Linked DNA regions of Companilactobacillus allii. The protein of the gene in region 1 interacts with the protein of each later gene in a pairwise test. Links are inferred from orthologs where the notes say so. Each region holds a gene or a part of one and is shown on either strand. Other genes may lie near its edges. The genes, in order: pepT and tpiA.

Evidence for each region.
Region 2: the proteins of pepT (region 1) and tpiA interact in binary tests that used the Escherichia coli proteins (3 or more experiments, as listed by UniProt). The link is inferred for Companilactobacillus allii from one-to-one orthologs.

What each region holds. Positions count from the first base shown.
Region 1 is NZ_CP019323.1:1,942,945-1,953,069, forward strand. The notes cover bases 309-3,113. They hold pepT (peptidase T), read left to right. Parts: upstream 309-989; coding sequence 990-2,237; downstream 2,238-3,113. Other genes in these bases: BTM29_RS09615 (Nif3-like dinuclear metal center hexameric protein), read left to right, coding at 309-976; BTM29_RS09625 (C39 family peptidase), read left to right, coding at 2,526-3,113. Also shown: BTM29_RS09610 (tRNA (adenine(22)-N(1))-methyltransferase), read left to right, coding at 1-185; more of BTM29_RS09615, read left to right, coding at 185-308; more of BTM29_RS09625, read left to right, coding at 3,114-3,722; BTM29_RS09630 (C40 family peptidase), read left to right, coding at 3,738-5,198; BTM29_RS09635 (2-hydroxymuconate tautomerase), read left to right, coding at 5,345-5,530; BTM29_RS09640 (DUF2075 domain-containing protein), read left to right, coding at 5,602-6,798; BTM29_RS09645 (TetR/AcrR family transcriptional regulator), read left to right, coding at 7,721-8,341; BTM29_RS09650 (helix-turn-helix domain-containing protein), read right to left, coding at 8,331-9,215; BTM29_RS09655 (LBP_cg2779 family protein), read right to left, coding at 9,516-9,701; lepB (signal peptidase I), read right to left, coding at 9,761-10,125. UniProt on the Escherichia coli protein: Cleaves the N-terminal amino acid of tripeptides.
Region 2 is NZ_CP019323.1:1,482,046-1,492,163, reverse strand. Bases 4,337-7,134 are described here. They hold tpiA (triose-phosphate isomerase), read right to left. Parts: upstream 6,213-7,134; coding sequence 5,460-6,212; downstream 4,337-5,459. Other genes in these bases: BTM29_RS07190 (phosphoglycerate kinase), read right to left, coding at 6,233-7,134; eno (phosphopyruvate hydratase), read right to left, coding at 4,337-5,376. In the rest of the region: BTM29_RS07215 (ClC family H(+)/Cl(-) exchange transporter), read right to left, coding at 1-476; BTM29_RS07210 (oxidoreductase), read right to left, coding at 545-1,597; BTM29_RS07205 (lectin-like domain-containing protein), read right to left, coding at 1,676-3,904; more of eno, read right to left, coding at 4,075-4,336; more of BTM29_RS07190, read right to left, coding at 7,135-7,447; gap (type I glyceraldehyde-3-phosphate dehydrogenase), read right to left, coding at 7,568-8,596; BTM29_RS07180 (sugar-binding transcriptional regulator), read right to left, coding at 8,635-9,675; BTM29_RS07170 (MurR/RpiR family transcriptional regulator), read left to right, coding at 10,006-10,118. UniProt on the Escherichia coli protein: Involved in the gluconeogenesis. Catalyzes stereospecifically the conversion of dihydroxyacetone phosphate (DHAP) to D-glyceraldehyde-3-phosphate (G3P).

The DNA.
Region 1 (10,125 bases):
AGGCACAATATTTAATGGGTCCAATTCTAATGACAAAAAAATCCGATGCCTTTATAAATAAATGGCAACGAAAATTGAATGGATACCGTAAGGCCGTTGATAATATGCATAATGCAAAAAAAATTGATGAGACCAAGATAAATAGAATGAAACAATATATTAAATATGTTGAGGAGATTTTATAATGGTTAAAGTTCAAGATGTTATTGATCAGGTTGAAGAATATGCTCCATTATCAATTAAAATGGATGGAGATCCAACTGGATTTCAAATTGGTGATAGGACTCGTGAAGTTAATCGAGTAATGACCACTTTGGATGTCAGACCAGAGGTCGTTCAAGAAGCTATCGATAAAAAAGTCGATTTGATCTTGGCACATCATCCCATTATGTTTAGAGCCGCAAAAAATTTGGATTTATCATCGGCTCAAAATAAAATGTATAGTGATTTGTTAAAACACGATATTTCTGTTAATGCTTCTCATACTAATATGGATAAGGCACATGGTGGAATGAATGATTGGCTAATAGAAGAACTGAAATTGGAAAATATCAGTTATCTTGATCCAGATGATGAGTACTCGATTGGAAGAGTTGGTGAATTAGCTGAGCCAATGGACTTATTAGATTTTGCTAAAAAAGTTCGTGACACTTATAATCTACCTAATTTAAGATATGTTAAATCACAGTTTGGTCAACAAGTTAAAAAGGTCGCTATAATCGGTGGAGATGCCGGTAAGTTTTACCCTGAAGTAAAAGAGGTTGGTGCTGATACATTTATTACTGGAGATGTTTATTATCATACTGCCCACGATATGATGGCTAGCGGATTAAATGTTATTGATCCAGGACATCATATTGAAGCAATTTTTATTAAGAAAATGGCAGAATTGCTCAATAGTTGGAAAAAAGCTAATCATTGGGATATAGATATAGTACAATCAGAAGTAAGTACAGAACCATATAATTTTATTTAGGGAGTGTGTGGAAATGGCAATAAAATACGAAAAGTTAGTACCACGTTTCTTGGGTTATGTAAAACAAAATACTCGTTCTGATGAGAATTCAGATACAATTCCTTCAACAAAGAGACAAACGGTCTTTTTGAATAAATTAGCTGATGAATTAAAAGGAATTGGTTTGAGTGATGTGAAAATCAATCCAGTTAATTCATACTTAACTGCTGAACTTCCATCAAATTTGAATTACGATGTCCCAGTTCTTGGACTAATTTCTCATGTCGATACTGCTGACTTTAATTCAGAAGATATTAAACCCAAAATCGTAGAGAATTATGATGGAAAGAGTGTTATTAAACTTGATGAAGAGGGTAAGTATACCCTTGATCCTAAAGTCTTTCCTTCATTAAAAAATTATGGTGGTCAAACGCTTATTACAACTAGTGGTGATACATTATTAGGCTCAGATGATAAGTCCGGTGTTACAGAGATTATTACAGCAATGGAATATTTGATTAATCATCCTGAAACAAAACATGGAAAAGTCAAAATAGGATTGGGTCCTGATGAAGAAATCGGAACTGGTTCATTAAAATTTGACGTTGATGATTTTGGTGCAGACTTTGCATATACTGTCGATGGTGGACCTGTTGGACAACTAGAATATGAAACATTTAGTGCAGCAAGTTTAAAGGTTTATATTACTGGTAAAGACGTTCACCCGGGTTCCGCCAAAGATATTATGATTAATGCAGTTAACATTGCTACTGAATTCCAAACAGCATTACCTGATGATGAAGTTCCTGAAAAGACTGATGGTCGTCAAGGATTCAATCATTTATTGGAAATCAAAGGTACTGTAGATAGTGCATATATGGATTATATCTTACGTGACTTTGACCGTGATGGATTGGAAGCTAGGAAGAACTTAGCAACCAAAATTGCCAAATCACTGAATGATAAGTATGGTGAAGGGGTCGTTAGACTTGATATGCATGATGAATATTATAATATGATCGATGTTATCAAGGACCATATGGATGTTGTCAAGGTTGCCGAAAAGGCATTGAATAATCTTGGCATAACACCCGATGAAGAACCTGTACGTGGTGGTACTGATGGTTCCACAATTTCATTTATGGGTCTACCAACACCAAACCTATTTGCTGGTGGTGAGAATATGCATGGACGCTTTGAATATGTAGCTGAAGAATCTATGGAAAAAGCAGTTGATGTAATTCTTGAAATCATTAAAATCAATAAAGATAATAAAAAATAATTAGTTTTATATTTAAGTAGAAGACACCTTTTGGATAAATTCCAAAGGGTGTTTTTTTACATCCTAAGTAGCCATAATGGCAAAAATGAATAATTTACTAGAATTTTTAGTAAAAGGTGCTTCATTTGTCCAATAAGCTGATTTATACTGTATATATGAAGATAATAGTATTTACTGCTGTTTATGGATATTTTCGACACAATAAAAAGCGTTGATGCTACTGAATAGAATTCAGTAATATCAACGCTTTTTGTGGATTATTTTTTGATTTATTAGGGGGGGGGAAGTATGAGATACAGAAGAAAACTACTTTATGCCACATTATTTACATCTAGTTGTCTATTTTCAACAAATATTGTTAAAGCAGATGATGTTGAACCATTAGGAGAAAGTGTAGCTGTTAGTCAGAGTGCACCAAAAGAACCAACAACTAATGATCAAAGTTCAGCGTCTACTACGGAAGCTAATATAGATACAACTAGTGTAGATAAAACGACTGATAATAATACATCAGTTCAGACTCAAGATACACAAGTAAATCAAGCCACTAAACAAGTACAATACAAAGAAAACTTGGATGGTGTCTATTCTACTAATGATCAGATTACTTATCTATATAAACAGGATGGTACGCAGGTTAAAAATCGTGCTTTGTCAGCAAATACATCTTGGTACACAGATAAACGCCAAACTATGAACGATGGATCTATTTATTATCATGTTGCTACTAATGAATTTGCTAACGGTAATGATGGTACTTATAAACCTTATGTTCAAGCATTTTCTGGTAATGCCACCGTTGTTTATAAGGATGGATCCGATATTCATGATTTTGAAGGTTACGGCAATAAAGCTACTTATGTTGGCAATAATTTACAAACAGGAAGCAGTTGGAAAATAAGTAATCACGCCAAAATTGGTAATAAAGAATGGTATCAGATTGGTAGTAATACTTGGGTACCTCAAGATTACATCGTGGTTAATGATGGTCAATATGAGGATGCTGATTGGATATCAGGTGTACCACTTATTTCTCAGCGTCCAGAATTACCAAATGGTTGTGAGATTACGGCTGTAACAATGATGTTGCAATATGCAGGTGCCAATGTTGACAAGATGCAGATGGCTAGGGAGATGCCAAGAAGTAGTAATTCGGATTACGGGTATATTGGTCAACCTTGGAATGGAACAGGTATTACTATTTTCCCACCAGCTCTTATGAACTTAGTAGAAAAATATACAGGTACTGCTAAGAACTTAACAGGTCAGGGGTTTGATGCTATCAAGTATCAAATCAATATTGGTCATCCAGTGGTGACTTGGAATACACTACATGGTTTTCCTTATCATGCTTTGGTTGTTACTGGTTATGATTCAAAGTACGTTTATTACAACGATTGTTGGACTGATCAGACAACACAAATGGGAATTAATCAATTTATCAATAATTGGGATACACAAAAAAGACGAGCAATTAGTTATTAAGAGGGAAATTTATAAATGAAGAATAGAGCTAAATTAGTAATGATTTGTGGTTTTGCATTAACAACCTTTCTAGCAGTTCAACAAAATGTAAAGGCCGATACAATCGATTCACAGCAAATTGAAAACGTAAATGTTAATGGTGTACCGAACGATAATACTCAGGTGGCACAATCTACAGTGCAAGATTCAGATACGATTCAAAATTCAAGTAATAATGATAACGCATCGTCAAATGATACTACTAAAGACGCATCTGTGAATACAGAAATACCTCAAACTTCAAGTAGCGATACACAAGGTAATTCAGCTTCCACACAGGCCGATTCGAATGCGACAAATGTTACACAGATTGATGGAGTAGTTCAAACTAATAAAGTAACTTATTTATATACGCAAGACGGATCTCAAGTTAAGAATCGTGCTTTAGGGGCTAATACTCCTTGGATAACTGACCGTATGTTGAATCTAAATGGTTCAAAGTATTATCGGGTTGCTACCAATGAATACACAAATAGTAATGATGTAACTATTCAATACGGTGAATCAAATGCTGGTGTAGTTCGTGTTAAGCAAGATGGGGGAGCTAATTACAAACAAGTAGATAGTGGCTTTATTAGAAATGGTCAGCCTAACCAAGCTCCTAGTTCAGTTTGGAAGTATAACAAGACAGATAATTCTAATGGATTGACATACTATCAAATTGCTAATAATGATTGGTTGGACAGTGATGATGCCACAATTGCTCCAGCATATCAAAATCCCAATAGTTGGCTACAGATTCAAAATACTCAAATTCAACCATCCGGTGGTTCAGTAGGTTATGACTTATACAACGGTGTTGAAGGAATTAAGACTTATTTAGTTAGAAAGTATTTTGGTTATTCTAATTCACACACAATATATGATAGTTCAGTTGCTTCATCAGTTAGAAATTTTCAATCGCGTAATGGACTAGCTGTTACAGGTATCGTTAACTTAGATACTTGGAAGGCTATGGGTTACTCAGAGGCTGATTGGTATGGTATTGATTCATACGTAGCTCCTCTTCAAACAAGTATTACAAGTACTCGCTCTGATCACATTGAAGCAATGATTAAATATATGGGCAAATCTTGGGTTTCTGGTGCTGCCTCAATGCCAGCTTATGGTGTTGATTGTTCTGGATTAGTTACTCAAGCACTGTATGCTACGGGTATTGATTCAGCTCCAATTTCAAATATTCAACATGCACAACCAGGACATGAATGGAATAGTCGTGATTATTGGGCAGATAATAGACTTCCTCGTGTCAATTTCAATAGTCGTCAACGGGGAGACTTGATCTTTTTTGCAGACCCATCAACAGGCGTCGTATGGCATGTCGGTATTTTGTTGAATGCAGATACAATGATTGAATCATGGCCATTTGCTGTTCAAGAACATTCAATCTATTCTTCACGTGGAACTATTGTTGGGGTCAAACGTGTCTTTTCTTAATCAGTAAATATAACAAATAGTAGGTTTAAAAAGCATTTAGATTATGAGATAATTTAGGTGCTTTTTATTTTGTATAAGTTTAGGTTTGAAGTCAATATGAAGTAAAAATTAGACGTTTAATCGTCGGATGAATAAGGAGAAAAATTATGCCATTAGTACATATCGAACTTATTGAAGGTCGCAGTCAAGATCAACTTAAGACATTAGTTAAGGATGTGACAGATGCTATCGTTAAAGATACTGGTGCACCTGCAGAACATGTTCACGTTATTTTAAATGAAATGAAAAAAGACCGTTACGCAGTTGGCGGAGTTTTAAAAAGTGATGAGTAATTCTTAGTTTCTAAATTAGGCCTGTATTTGCTAAGAGCAAGTATGGGCTTTTTATTTTGTTAGGAGATATTATGTTAGACTCAGTTTTACCAAATAAACATCTTACTGATGAGCAGCAAGATGTTTTTAAGAAGATATTGGCATTTTGTAAAAGTAACTCTGCTAACCAGGTGAAGGGACTATTTCAATTAAATGGGGATGCAGGAACCGGCAAAAGTGTAATATTGACACAATTGTTTTTGACAATTGAACAAAATGCCAAAAAAGATGGATCAGATAATTATTTTTTGGTTAATCATCCTGAGTTATTGAAAGTATATCAAGATAATGCTACTGAATTTTCTGTATTACGAAAAAATAGATTCTTGCGGCCAACTAGTTTTATTAATACTATGAATAAGAATAATAAAACGGCAGATATTGTTGTTATTGATGAAGCTCATTTGTTATTAAGTGAAACGGATAAATATAATAATTTTGAACAAAATAATCAACTTGAAGAGATTATAAAATTAGCAAGGACAGTAATTATTGTTTATGATGAGAATCAAGTTTTGAAATTAAAAAGTTATTGGTCACAGGAAGTGATTGATAATTTGGTAAAACGTTTTGAATTACAATACGAGATGAGTACATTACGTAATCAAATGCGTATGCTGGCACCAGATTCAGTCATAAATTGGATTAATGATTTGACTAGGAACTTAAAAATAAATCCAATTTATTCGAATAATACAGAATATATCGACGGATCTACTAAAAACTATAAATTTAGGATTTACAATGATGCGGAAAAAATGTATCAGCAGATATGTCGCGATAATGATAATTATAAAAGATCTAGGATAGTAGCGACTGCAGATTATCCTTCAACGTTGGATGGTAATAAACATTACGTTAACGAGGGGAATTTCCATCTTCCTTGGGATCAGTATAATTACGATAAAATAACTTGGGCACAAAAGGATTCAACTATTAATGAAATTGGTTCAATTTATACGGTGCAAGGTTTTGACTTGAATTACGTTGGTGTAATAATGGGGCCATCGATTGAATACGCCGGGGATGGTAAGATACGTATCAATATTGATGCATACGAAGATCAAGAGGCGTTTAAAAAACGTCATAATAATGATTTGGTAGATATTTATGATGCAAAAGAAGCGATAATTCTTAATTCGATGAATGTATTACTTAAACGTGGAGTTAAAGGAGTGTATATTTACTTTCATGATTCACGCATATATGATTTTTTGGAGAAAAGCTAAGGCTTTTCTTTTTTTGTGGCATAGAGGTTACATAATTTAAGTTATACGAAGCCGTATTCTAAGAGTACAATTCAATTTTGCTTTTGTCTTAAAGTTGATCGTTGAAGAGTAGTAATGAGAATTACGCAATACATGTACATCTTAACTTTCGCTTTAAAATTCTAATGAGTACTAAAGAAGATGTTGATATTATTAGCAAGGTCAAATTGTTTAATCCATTCAAATTTATAGTAGATAACATTCTTATATTGCTATTACAATTTTGGTGAGAAAATTCAGTGATCCATTTTTTTGAGTAACTTGAATATTAGATTATTATAGCCAATTAATTGTAGTAGGGGAGTTTGATTTAAATGTGAATTTGGAATCAATCATGTATTTATTTTGGTGATGCTATTCTTACATATGACAGAAAATTTTTAACAATTTTATGAGCTAGTTTGATAATCAAGAATCTAGTAGTTCATTGCATAAGCATAAAAGTATACTTTCTAAGTATTGCTTTACTATCACAACATAATGTTGCGTAAAGCAGAATGAATTAATTGTTGATTATTGATTCACCATATTAATACAACACATTGTATTTGGACAATTAACCATCTATCTTTGATATTATTCATATTACTGATTCAACTTTATAGTACTGCTGAATTAGAAAACAATTCGGATAAAGCTTGTGATAACAAGTGGTTGTTGTTGGAGTTAATAGGGTATTTAAGATTCTTTGACAGTTGATTTACCTTAATAGTTGAAATTTATATTGCTATATTGTAGGACTTTGCAGTATGTTTCACTTCAATGGATGATGTGGTATAATCTATTTAAACATACATGGTGTTGCTTAGAGAATGTAATAGATTATCACGAATATAGCAGCACTTTACAATATACGACGTAACGTTGGATTAGTGAGGATATTATGCAAAGATTAACTAAAACAGATGAGAATATAAAAAAATCCTTCATCGATTTGATGAAGGATAAAGGTTTTGAACATTTAACTATTAGTGATATTACTGCTAAAGCGAAAATTAATCGTAGTACTTTTTATGCTCATTATGAGGATAAGTATGCTTTGGAAAAACATTTTGAAGACCTTATTTTAAACGAGCTTAGTGAACAATTAAATAATAATTTGGATTCAACTGTGAAATATCAGGATATAAAAAATGGTGTTGAAGTATATCCTGTGATGAATACAATTATAGATTACATTGAATCTGAGTTTGATTTGATCAAGGTATTGATGAGTAGTAGTGGAACAACACTTGAAAGTCGCATGAAAGACGTTTTATATCAAATTGTTGATCAGGGATTATACTTGGCCAAAGGGAACGATGAGATGGTTGATAAAATTCCTAATGATTATGCATACGAAATTGTTGTGTCAGGAATATTAAATACAATAAAATTTTGGCTGTTTAAAGACAAACCAGAGGATAAAGAGACAATAGTGGATATCATTATGAAAACACGTTATTTGAGTCCATATGATCTGTTGGGAGTCGATAATCAGTTTGGCAAGACAATTAAGGTTTGATTTTTAATTCGTTGATGTTATGTTCACTCATCAAATTCTTTATATCCTTTAGCAAGGCCTGGTTACTATTGTATTCAGCAAAGGCTATTGAGGTGGTCAAGGAGTGACTTAGTCGATTGTAATCAATTGGTAAGGTGTTAAGAGTATTTTTAGCAGCAAGAAAATAGAGCGTATCAGTGAATTCACCAGTAAAAAACTCGTTGAATTTGTGTAAGCCAAGTTGAATCAAGGTATTACTCCGTATAAAGTCCTTGTTGTTTGTATAGCGAGTAGCCATTTGTGTGATCATTAATCGATAATAGTAAAACTCGGTACTGGATTTTATAGTCAGATTTTCTATATTTGAGAATGCTAAATCATAGTAGTAATCAGTTTTAGTGATTTGGTTCTTATTCATATAAATCAAGCCTAATTCTGCGTATATAATTGTTCCCCAAAATGTTTTGTGGTTTTGTAGAAGTTCTAGAGAATAGTTCAATTGAAAGATAGCCTCATCATTATTTTGCTCATCTTTTGCAATTAATGCCGATATAAAATGGAGATGTGCTTTTTCCAAAGAGGGTAGAGGATCTTCTTTTATTGTGGAAATTGTTGATTTTACGATTTCCATTTTTTTGTTTTGAATGGCATTATCCATTACTTGAAATTTGTCTAAAAATAGATTACTGGATGGCAAAGATGAGAACTCTGAAAAAACGTTATCAAGTGTTAAGTTTAATTTTTGACAGATGGAAATAAGAACTGATATTGATGGAGATATATTTTGATTCTCTATTTTACTTATGATGGCTTGGGTACAAATACCATCAGCTAATTCGGTTTGACTAAGATTCAATTTCTTACGTTGTGTTTGAATGACTTTTCCTAAAAGCATAAAAGCTCCTTATAATATTAATTTGAGTAATATATTGTAGGACATATTTTACCAAATATTACATATAATAATATTATATGCTATTTTTGAATAAATAACTGATATTTGTAATAGATTCAAATTGATTATTTAAATAGATAATTATATGTTTAATGGCCACTTTTAACATGATCACTGAATATTTAATGGCTTAAATACATTGGTGAAAGATCTTTATAATCTGTTAAAAATGATTGCAAATACAAATTGAGACAAAAAAATAGTGAGTCCTAAGACTCACTATTTCAAATCAGTGTAATTTTATTGATGTAGTTTAAGGTATTCTAAGATGATTTTTAACTCATCAGCAGTTGGTTCATAATCACCTGATTTTAGGTTATGAATTCTCTCGACTGAAAGGTGACTTTCAAATGCAAATTGAGCATCATTCATATTTTTATCACGTTCAAATTGAATAATTGTTTCAGCTATACTTGGTTTCTCCATAAATAAATAACCTCCGATAAGTCCATCATATCATTAAGACTTAATTAATTGAGTATTTTTTAAAATGTTGACCATCTAGTGATTGGCCAGTAACGCAACTTAACCTCACCAACAACTGCTTTTTTATTGATAAAGCCAATAATACGACTATCCTTTGAAACGGTTCTGTGATCTCCCATAACGAAGTATGATCCAGCAGGAACTTTATTTGTCTTTTCGATAGTTTTTAAAGTTGAACTACTGTATCTTTGTTGCCACTCAGGAGCGGTTTTTGCTAGTTGACTCAAAGTAAAATTGTATGTGTAATTGTAAGCTTTGCCAGCATAGATGCTTGTATCAGGCTCTTTTTTCTTTGAACCAGCATCTAAGAAACTTTCATCAAATTTCTTACCATTAATGTACATTTTATTGTTCTTTGAAACAA
Region 2 (10,118 bases), 460 kb from region 1 along the record:
CCGGCTGCACCACTAGCAATCAATACTCTACGGAACACACCAGTCTCTTTTGTTACTTCACTAAACCCCTGACCAATAGCTGAACCTAATTGTATTGAGGGACCTTCACGTCCAAGAAATAAACCTGGACCAATACTTAAAATTCCCCCAACAAACTTAGTCCAAAGAATCGACCACCAACTCATTTCCATCTCTCCAGCTAATTGAGCTTCAACTTGAGGAATACCAGATCCTGAAATGTTTGGTTCTTTTTTCAGTAAACCAGCAACTATTAATCCAACTGCAACTAACAGTACAAATAATGCCAAAACAATGATTATGTTCTTCCTAGCAGCAACATATGCTCCTTGAAAGATAGTTAACAACTGGCCTATCGACCAACGAAACACACTAACAACCACACCAGTGAGAGCCCCAACTGCTACTCCCTCAAGCGTGAGTTTCAATTTATCGTTATCTGCAACGATTACTTTCATACACTTCACCCCGTTAGTTTAAGTATACAACAATTTCCACATATAAAAAAAAGTAGCCACTCAGGCTACTATATTTTTGAAACTTTGTATACCGATGGTGAAGGTTTACTGAAACCTGCTTCAAGTAATTCTATATCAGTTATCACTTGACTGTCAGTAACCAACTTTGGTGCTCCATTAACTAACGTGTCATAAACAGAATCATAGTACAAACCATAATCACCAGTTGGTGTCTTGATTTGTTTCTTGATCCAATCTCCATTGGAATTCTTATACTTAGCTATTCCATAATACATTGGACTATCTTCACCAAAATTTGGAGTTCCAGGCATGATACCTGCTTTTAGGTCATTTTCTTGTTGATCAGCTCCGTATTTTATAAATGAACCATTAGTCCCATGAACAATGAATCTTGGGTATTCACTGGCAATATCATATCCGACCTTAATCTTGGCCTTCATTTGATTGCCATAATGTAAATCTACATCAAAATAATTGTCCACAGCATCAACAACATCAGTATTCCGAATGTCATAAGCAACAGTATTTGGCCGGCCAAACAAAGCTACCAAACGGTCCATCAAATGAATCCCTAATCCATAAAATGATCCTTGTTCTTTAGTCCCTTTTCCAGTCACACTACCTGGTCGATAATAGTCAATGTGAGACTCGACCTCGACAATATCACCAAGAAATCCTTGATCAACAACTTGTTTAGTAACCAAGAAATCACCATCGAAACGACGATTTTGGTATGGCATTACTAACACATGTTTTTCTTTACCAAGCTGTAATAATTCCTTAGCATGATCAACCGTATCAACAAATGGCTTCTCCACAATGACTGACTTACCTGCATTAATTACCTGTTTGGCAAGCTCATAATGTGTACTTGCTGGTGTACAAATAACTACTAAGTCAATTTCACTATTTTGCAAAATATCATCGATATTAGTTGTGAACTTAGTTCCCTTTTCTCGATATGGCTTAGCTAAATCTTCATTAGGACCCTTTCTCGTATATACCATCTTTATTTCAAAGTTATTTCGTATATTTAAATATGGTAAATGATAGCGATTGGCTGATTTACCGAATCCAATAAAAGCAACTTTCAAAGACATTTCTTCTCCTCCAATACTAGTGAAGTATTAATACCTTCACTTTACCAAACCCTTATTGAAAAAGACAGTCAGCAAGCATTAAATACTGTCATATAATTCCCATTTTATCGTTCCAGTATATGTTCCGCCCTTCTCACTACTACTAGTCCTTAAAAGAATCCCTTCATCATCATTCCAATTGCCTATAATATCAGTCACTTCATCGCCGTCATTTTGATCCGTATAACTAGCAATCATAACTGGATTGTTAACTATCGAAGTAACCGAGTTTCCATCAGTATATATCAATCCACCTTGTAAAGTATCTGACCCATTAGTCATAGTAGTTGACGATGCAATAACTTTCCATTGTGATCCAGCATTCCTGGCATCGTTGACTGACAAGCTCCAATCATCATTTCTACCGATAACTCCAGCTTCTCCAATATAATGAATTGGATTAAACGATACACTGTCTGACACATCTTTAAAGCTCAAATACCCAGCCACAGTGATAGTTGCCGATACAACATTGGACTTTGTCCCGACTTCATCCGTTATATAAATATCCAGATCGTTGTCACCTGGTTTTAATATCCCTGCTGGAATATTGATCTTAAAAATCCCGGTTTCTTCATTATCGTCCATCTGTACCGTATCCAAAACTTCACCATTTAATTCTGTATTAACCGTAAATCTAGAGTTAGTAATGTCTGCATCTCCACCGGCGTATAAAATAACACCCGTCAGATTAGCATCTTCTCCTGATTGGACGGTTTGTTTTGAACCACTCAAAAGTGCAATCGTAATACTTTTATCCGATTGAATCGTGAAACTTGGCGTATTCACATGGGTAATAAAGTTAGTAGATGAAAAAGTAGATGTCTCCTCACCTATCTCAGTATCACGATTAACTGCAATTGCATTACCAGTGAATTCAATAGTTGCACTCTGATTTGTGTCTGAAAGAGTCTCCGCTAGCGTATATTGGACTTCATTTTCAGTCATCCCTTCAATCGAGAACGTCTCAGACGCTCCATCAGCATAAGTGATAGTTGCCGTATCATCATAGATTATATTCTCAATATCATTACTAGTATCATCTGGATCAGGCGCAATACCAGGCAACTTGATCTTGGCTACGATATCTTTCCAATCTCTTCTACCATTTTCGTAATCAAGATTGTACGAAACCTCTAGTTCATCCTTGGAAATAATTGAATCACCATCAGCAATTTCTCTATCTTGTGTCACATCATAAATTGACGGCGTTACCGTGGCATTAACTAAGTCTGGAATTGACTCAAATATAACTAAGTTATTCTCATACTTACTACCTGTTGCACCAGTAAACCCCCAGCGAACTTGTCCATTAGTAGAAGCGAATACATCAGTATCAATTGTAAAGCTATTCATCAAGGCATCAGGATTATCCGATCCATCCGGATTGATGTCATCAAAGTTATAAGTCATCACCTTAGTCGTTGAATCCCAGTTCATCGTCAGATGATGCCATGTCCCATTAGCCAAATCTACATTAGGGATCAGGCCACCATGGTTCATATAGTTAATATATTTCTTTATTAACCCGGTAAAATCATAATTCTTAGTAGCGGTATAGTAACTGGCTGCATCACCAGGATAATTGGCCGCAATATGTTGTCCTGCATCAGAAATCTGAACATCAAAAGCACTTGCACTACCAGCTGCTGCATAATTATCACTATCATTAATATAAGTATCAAATTCAAGTGCCCAACTATTTTGAATGGCAGTCGTCGCAAATTTCTCAGTATCCTTCAAACTACCATCCTGATCAGCTGCCCAAACTCCCAATGTTTCACCACCAGCCGGAGTTTTTGTGGTCTGACCGATAATATTCTTAGAAGTAAATGTTGATATGGCACCCGTTCCATTGTCATCATTTTGTAGAACAAAAGCCATTCCATCACCGGGATTCTTGGTCCCACCAAAATACATCCACATGGACATTGTTTGGTCCTTATTCAAATCAAAATAGTTACTATCAGTGGACCAGATTGCACCCAATTGATTCTTGGCATACGTCAATCTAACTGCATCTGTATCTGTAACTTGAGAATTATTAACCTCAATAACAGTCGAAACATTATCCTTGAAAGTTCCCGGAACAAAGATATCTTCTAAATCCAACCCTTGTGGAGCACTACTTATCGCGGCATCATAGTCATCATCAGTAGCACTTGCTGCCTTGCTATCTATCGTGGACAAACCAGTTACGATTGCAAAGAAACTAAATATAATCAAATTTACATATAAAATAATTCTTTTATTTACTTGTAATCTCATAGTGATTTCTCCTGTGCGATCAAAATAGAGTAAATTATTATTAATAATTTAAATTAAATATATTATAACTGATGTACAAGATATTATAATTCAAATTATGAAATATCATTTTATACAATTTGAAATAAAAAAAGACAACCCTAAAGGATTGTCTCAATTTAAAATATGAATTACTTGTTTAAGTTGTAGAAACTGTGAATACCCTTGTATTCTGCTTGTTCGCCAAGTTGATCTTCGATTCTCATCAATTGGTTATACTTAGCAATACGATCTGTACGGCTCATTGAACCAGTCTTAATTTGACCAGCATTTGTAGCAACAACAAGATCAGCAATTGTTGTATCTTCTGTTTCACCTGAACGGTGAGAAACAACAGCAGTGAATCCAGCTTCTTTAGCCATTTCGATAGCTTCAAATGTTTCTGTAAGTGTACCGATTTGGTTAAGCTTGATAAGGATTGAGTTTGATACTCCCATATCAATACCCTTCTTCAAGTAGTCTGTATTTGTAACGAACAAGTCATCACCAACAAGTTGTACTTTCTTACCAAGAGCCTTTGTAACTTTTTGCCAATCTTCCCAGTTGTTTTCGTCAAGTGGGTCTTCGATTGTAATAACTGGGTACTTTTCAACGATTCCGTCAAGCAAGTCGATAAATTCGTCAGTTGTTAAGCTGGCACCATTTTCGCCTTCACCCTTAAGATCGTACTTACCAGTTTCTGTGTTGTAGAATTCTGATGAGGCACAGTCAAAACCAATAGCAACATCGTCGCCAGGCTTGTAACCAGCTTTTTCAATAGCTTCAACCAAGATCTTGAATGGTGCTTCGTTGTTTTCAAGGTCAGGAGCAAATCCACCTTCATCACCAACAGCAGTATTCAAACCACGATCTTTAAGAATTGATTTAAGTGCTTGGAAAGTTTCTGAACCCATACGTACGGCTTCATGAACTGACTTTGCACCAACAGGTACAATCATGAATTCTTGGAAGTCAACGTTGTTATCAGCATGCTTACCACCATTGATAACGTTCATCATTGGTGTTGGAAGTACGTGAGCATTAGGACCACCAAGGTATTCGTACAATGGAAGACCTAATTCATCAGCAGCAGCACGTGCAGCAGCTAGTGATACACCTAAGATAGCATTGGCACCAAGGTTACCTTTGTTTTCTGTACCATCAAGGTCGATCATTGCTTGGTCGATTCCTCTTTGATCAGTAACGTCCATACCAACAATCTTTTTAGCAATCTTGTCGTTAACGTTAGCAACTGCTTTAAGAACACCCTTGCCACCAAAACGTGACTTGTCGCCATCACGCAATTCAACAGCTTCGTGTTCACCAGTTGAAGCACCTGATGGAACAATTCCACGGCCAAAGCCGCCTAATTCAGTATATAGTTCAACTTCAACAGTTGGGTTACCACGTGAATCAAGAACTTCACGACCTAAAATATCAGTAATTACAGACATATTTTAAAAATCTCCTTTATGATTTTATTACAAGTTAATTTTAACCTTTTTAACTATTAAAATAAATATATAACACAAAGTTATTATTTATTGAAATTAGCTAAAGCGATAAATGATTCTGGCTCCATTGATGCTCCACCAACAAGTCCACCATCAATATCTTCTTTAGACATTAATTCTTTAACGTTAGCAGGTTTAACTGAACCACCGTAAAGAATACGTACTTTATCAGCAGTGTCAGCATCGTATAAGCTAGCAATCTTTTCACGGATTACGTGAACCATTTCTTGTGCTTGATCTGAAGTAGCTGTTTTACCAGTACCGATGGCCCAGATTGGTTCGTAAGCGATAACTGATTTTGCTAAGTCAGAAGCTGAAACACCCTTAACGGCTGCTTCGATTTGACCTGTTACCCATGATTCAGCTTTTCCGGCTTCACGTTGTTCTAGTGTTTCACCACAGCAGATGATAGGTAGCATGTTGTTTTTTAAGATAGCATGTGCTTTCTTATTGATATCTTCGTCAGTTTCACCGAAGTATTGACGTCTTTCTGAGTGACCAATGATTACATAATCAATGCCCATTTCATCAAGAGCCTTAGGTGAAGTTTCACCAGTAAATGCACCAGATTCTTCAAAGTATGAGTTTTCAGCAGCAGTCTTTAATGGTGTACCTTCTGCTCCTGCAACAAGTGTTGTAAGATCAATGGCTGGGGCACCAATAATAGTTTCTACGCCTGATTCTGGTAATTTACCTTTGATACCGTCTAAAAATTCTTGGGTTTCTTTAGGATTTTTGTTCATCTTCCAGTTACCCGCAATAATAGGTGTACGCATAAATTTAAACTCTCCTTAAATTATTTGTCAGAAATTGAGTCAATTCCTGGTAATACTTTACCTTCTAGATATTCTAGTGAGGCACCACCACCAGTTGAGATGTGTGTTAATTTATCAGCAATACCAAGGCTCTTAGCAGCAGCAGTTGAATCACCACCACCAACAATAGTAATAGCATCTGATAAGTTACCCATAGCACGTCCAACTTCTAGTGTACCTTCAGCAAACTTGCTCATTTCGAATGCACCCATTGGTCCATTCCATACAACAGTCTTGGCACCTTTTAGAGTGTCTTGGAATAACTTAACTGTCTTAGGTCCGATATCAAGAGCCATTTCGTCATCAGGAATATCAACACCATCAGTAGTTGTTGCTTCAGCATCGTTTGAGAATTCTTTAGCAATAATGTGATCTACAGGAAGTACAATCTTGTCGCCAGCTTTTTGAAGGAGGTCCTTAGCTAGTTCAACTTTATCTGCTTCGAATAGTGACTTACCAATCTTGTGACCTTGAGCGGCCAAGAATGTATATGCCATACCACCACCGATAATAATGTGATCTGATTTTGGAATTAGATGTTCAATAACACCGATCTTATCTGAAACCTTTGCACCACCAAGAATTGTAACAAATGGGTGTACAGGATTATCAACAGCGTTACCTAAGAATTTGATTTCTTTTTCCATCAAATATCCAGCAGCAACTGGTTTGCCAGCAGCTTTCATAGCTGTTGAGATACCAACGTTTGAGGCATGGCTTCTGTGAGCTGTACCAAAAGCATCGTTGATAAATACGTCACCAAGTGATGCCCAGTATTCACCAAGTTTTGGATCATTCTTACTTTCACGTTTACCAAAGTCGTTGTCGATATCTTGGAAACGAGTGTTTTCCATAAGAAGAATTTCGCCATCTTTTAATTCGTTGATAGCATCTTCAAGTTCTTTACCTTCGTTAGTTGGTACGAACTTAACAGACATACCACTTAACTCTTGAAGTTTAGCAGCAACTGGCTTCAATGATAAAGCTAACTTGTCTGCATCACTCTTAATTCTACCCAAGTGAGATAGCAAGATAACCTTTCCGCCATTTTCTGATACATATTTGATTGTTGGGATAGCACCAACGATACGGTTTGTATCGCCGACAACGCCATCTTTAATAGGAACGTTGAAATCTACACGCATTAAGACTTTTTTGCCTTTTACGTCAACGTCAGAAACAATAAGTTTAGTCATTGTAAATAAATCCTCCAATATTTTCCTTAAAAAAAAGCGGAAGGAGTTTCCTCCCTCCGCCAATTTAAATCATACTAAATTAGGTTTTATCTTAAATTAGTTACTAGTTAAACTAATGAATTAGTTTAATGTAGCAAATTTTTCAAGTGTACGAACCATTTGTGCAGTAAATCCTGATTCGTTGTCATACCAAGCAACAGTCTTTACAACTTGGCCGGCACCTGAACCAACAACTTGTGTTTGTGTTGGGTCAAATACTGAACCAAATGATGTTCCGATAATGTCTGATGATACGATTTCGTCATCGTTGTAACCGAATGAAGGGTTATTGTCAGTATATTTCTTAACGGCAGCATTTACTTCGTCAACTGTAACTTCTTTGTTGAAAGTAGCAACTAATTCTGTAAGTGAACCTGTGATAACTGGTACACGTTGTGCATGTCCATCAAGTTTACCCTTAAGTTCTGGGACAACAAGGCCAAGAGCCTTAGCAGCACCAGTTGAATGAGGGATGATGTTAGCAGCAGCAGCACGTGCAGCACGAACATTACCTTTACGTTCTGGACCATCTTGAAGTTTTTGTGTAGCTGTGTATGCGTGAACTGTTGTCATTGTACCAGCTTTGATACCGAATTCTTTGTTTACGGCATTAGCTAATGGTGCAAGACAGTTTGTTGTACATGAACCAGCTGAAGCGATCTTAACGTCATTTGTAAGAACATCGTCGTTAACACCATAAACAACTGTAGGCATGTCACCTGATGGAGCTGAGATCAATACACGTTTTGCACCAGCATCGATATGAGCTTGTGCTTTTTCTGTTGATGTGTAGAATCCAGTACATTCAAGAACGATGTCAACACCGTCGTTGCCAACCCATTTAAGGTCTGCAGCGTTCATTTCAGCATATACAGGAATAGTCTTACCGTCAACGACGATTGAGTTTTCTGTAGCACTGATCTTGTCAGCCTTGAAGTTACCATGAGCTGTATCATACTTCAATAAATGTGCAAGCATAGCAGGTGATGTCAAATCGTTGATTGCAACAACTTCCAATTCAGTCTTGCCTTGTGCTTGAAGATCAGCAATGCGACGGAATGCCAAACGACCGATACGTCCAAATCCATTAATACCAACTTTTGTAGTCATACAAAAATTCCTCCTTCAGGAAATTAAAAAATATATTTTTAAGGGTTAGCCCTTAAAATCAGTTTTGAGGCACCTTCATCAGTAATGAGTACTGTATGAGCAGGTGCGTTTTTCATATATGATTGAATTGCGTTGGCCTTATTTGACCCACCAGCAACCGCAATCACATACTTAATTCTATCAAGGTCCCGGACATGAAGTCCAATCCTAGGTACCTTATATACAAGTCTACCACTTTGATCGAAGAAATCTCCAAAAGCTTCAGAAACAGCACCTTTTTCTACGATGTCCATCTTTTCTTCTCGTGACAAGTTTCTACGATCAGCCATGATACTTGCTGAACCGATGCTGTGAACAACAACATCACTCCTATATATTAAATCAAGTACCGACTTAATTGAAGTCTCTTTTTGAAGAGATTCAAAACTTTCTTCACTAATATCTTCTGGAAGATACATAGCCCGGTACTGACCCTTAGTTCTATCCGCCATTTCAGCGCAGACATTATTCGCTTGAATTTCAACCGATTCTCCCACTCCACCTCTAGCAGGTAGGAAAATTAATTTTCTATTCTTGGATAAGTCTGGTGAAAAGTTTCTTGCAACTCTTGCCATCGTTCTTCCACCGGTTACCGATATTAACGCTTCACCAGTTGGAAGAATTGATCCAAGTAATTGACTCAATCGTCTACCAAATGAATCAATCACACGTGCTTGCTTATCGGAATTACCCGGTAAAACTATACAACGAGAGATTCCTAACTTCTGACTAAGTTGTTTCTCTAAAAGAGCAACTCCTTGGTAATCAGCTAGCATTTTTCCCAGATGATCTGTTACATGTCTACCATTTCTAGTAAGAGACATCCCTGACTTAGAGGAAATAATCAAACCTTGTTTCCTAAGTAAATCAGTCTCTGTTCGAAGGCTTCGTTCTGTAACGTTCAAATCATCAGCAAGAGTTCTGCGTCCCACAGGTTCCATTAATAGTATGTTCTGAAGAATCATAAATCGCTTTTCCACAGTTTTAATGAAGTCTGGGGCAATTAAATCAAGCAATTCTAAATCTTCATTATTAGTCATTTGATATACTCCATGGGACATGTGTCGTCCCTGTATGTCTGTTTACGACCCATATACTCAAAAAATAATAGCTCAGTCGAACCATTAATCTCCTAAGCACACTGATTATTATAACTGGTCCTGTGATTATTTCAAGTAATATCACCTAAAAACATCTATCTTTGTGAATTTTTTTTTGCAATTTACATTTACTATACACTTGCGATAGAATTGTAAGCGTAATTGCGCCGCTAGTGTAATGGATCGCACATAGGATTCCGGTTCCTGGGATGTGGGTTCGATTCCCACGTGGCGCATTTTTTTATCTAAAATTTTATTGGAGGCAGTCTTATGAACATCTCTAAGTTTAAGAATAGCGATAAACTTTCTTCAAATGAAAGACAAGTTCTACAATTCTTACTAGATAATAATAACACTGTGCTGGACTTAGGCGTCCGTGGAGT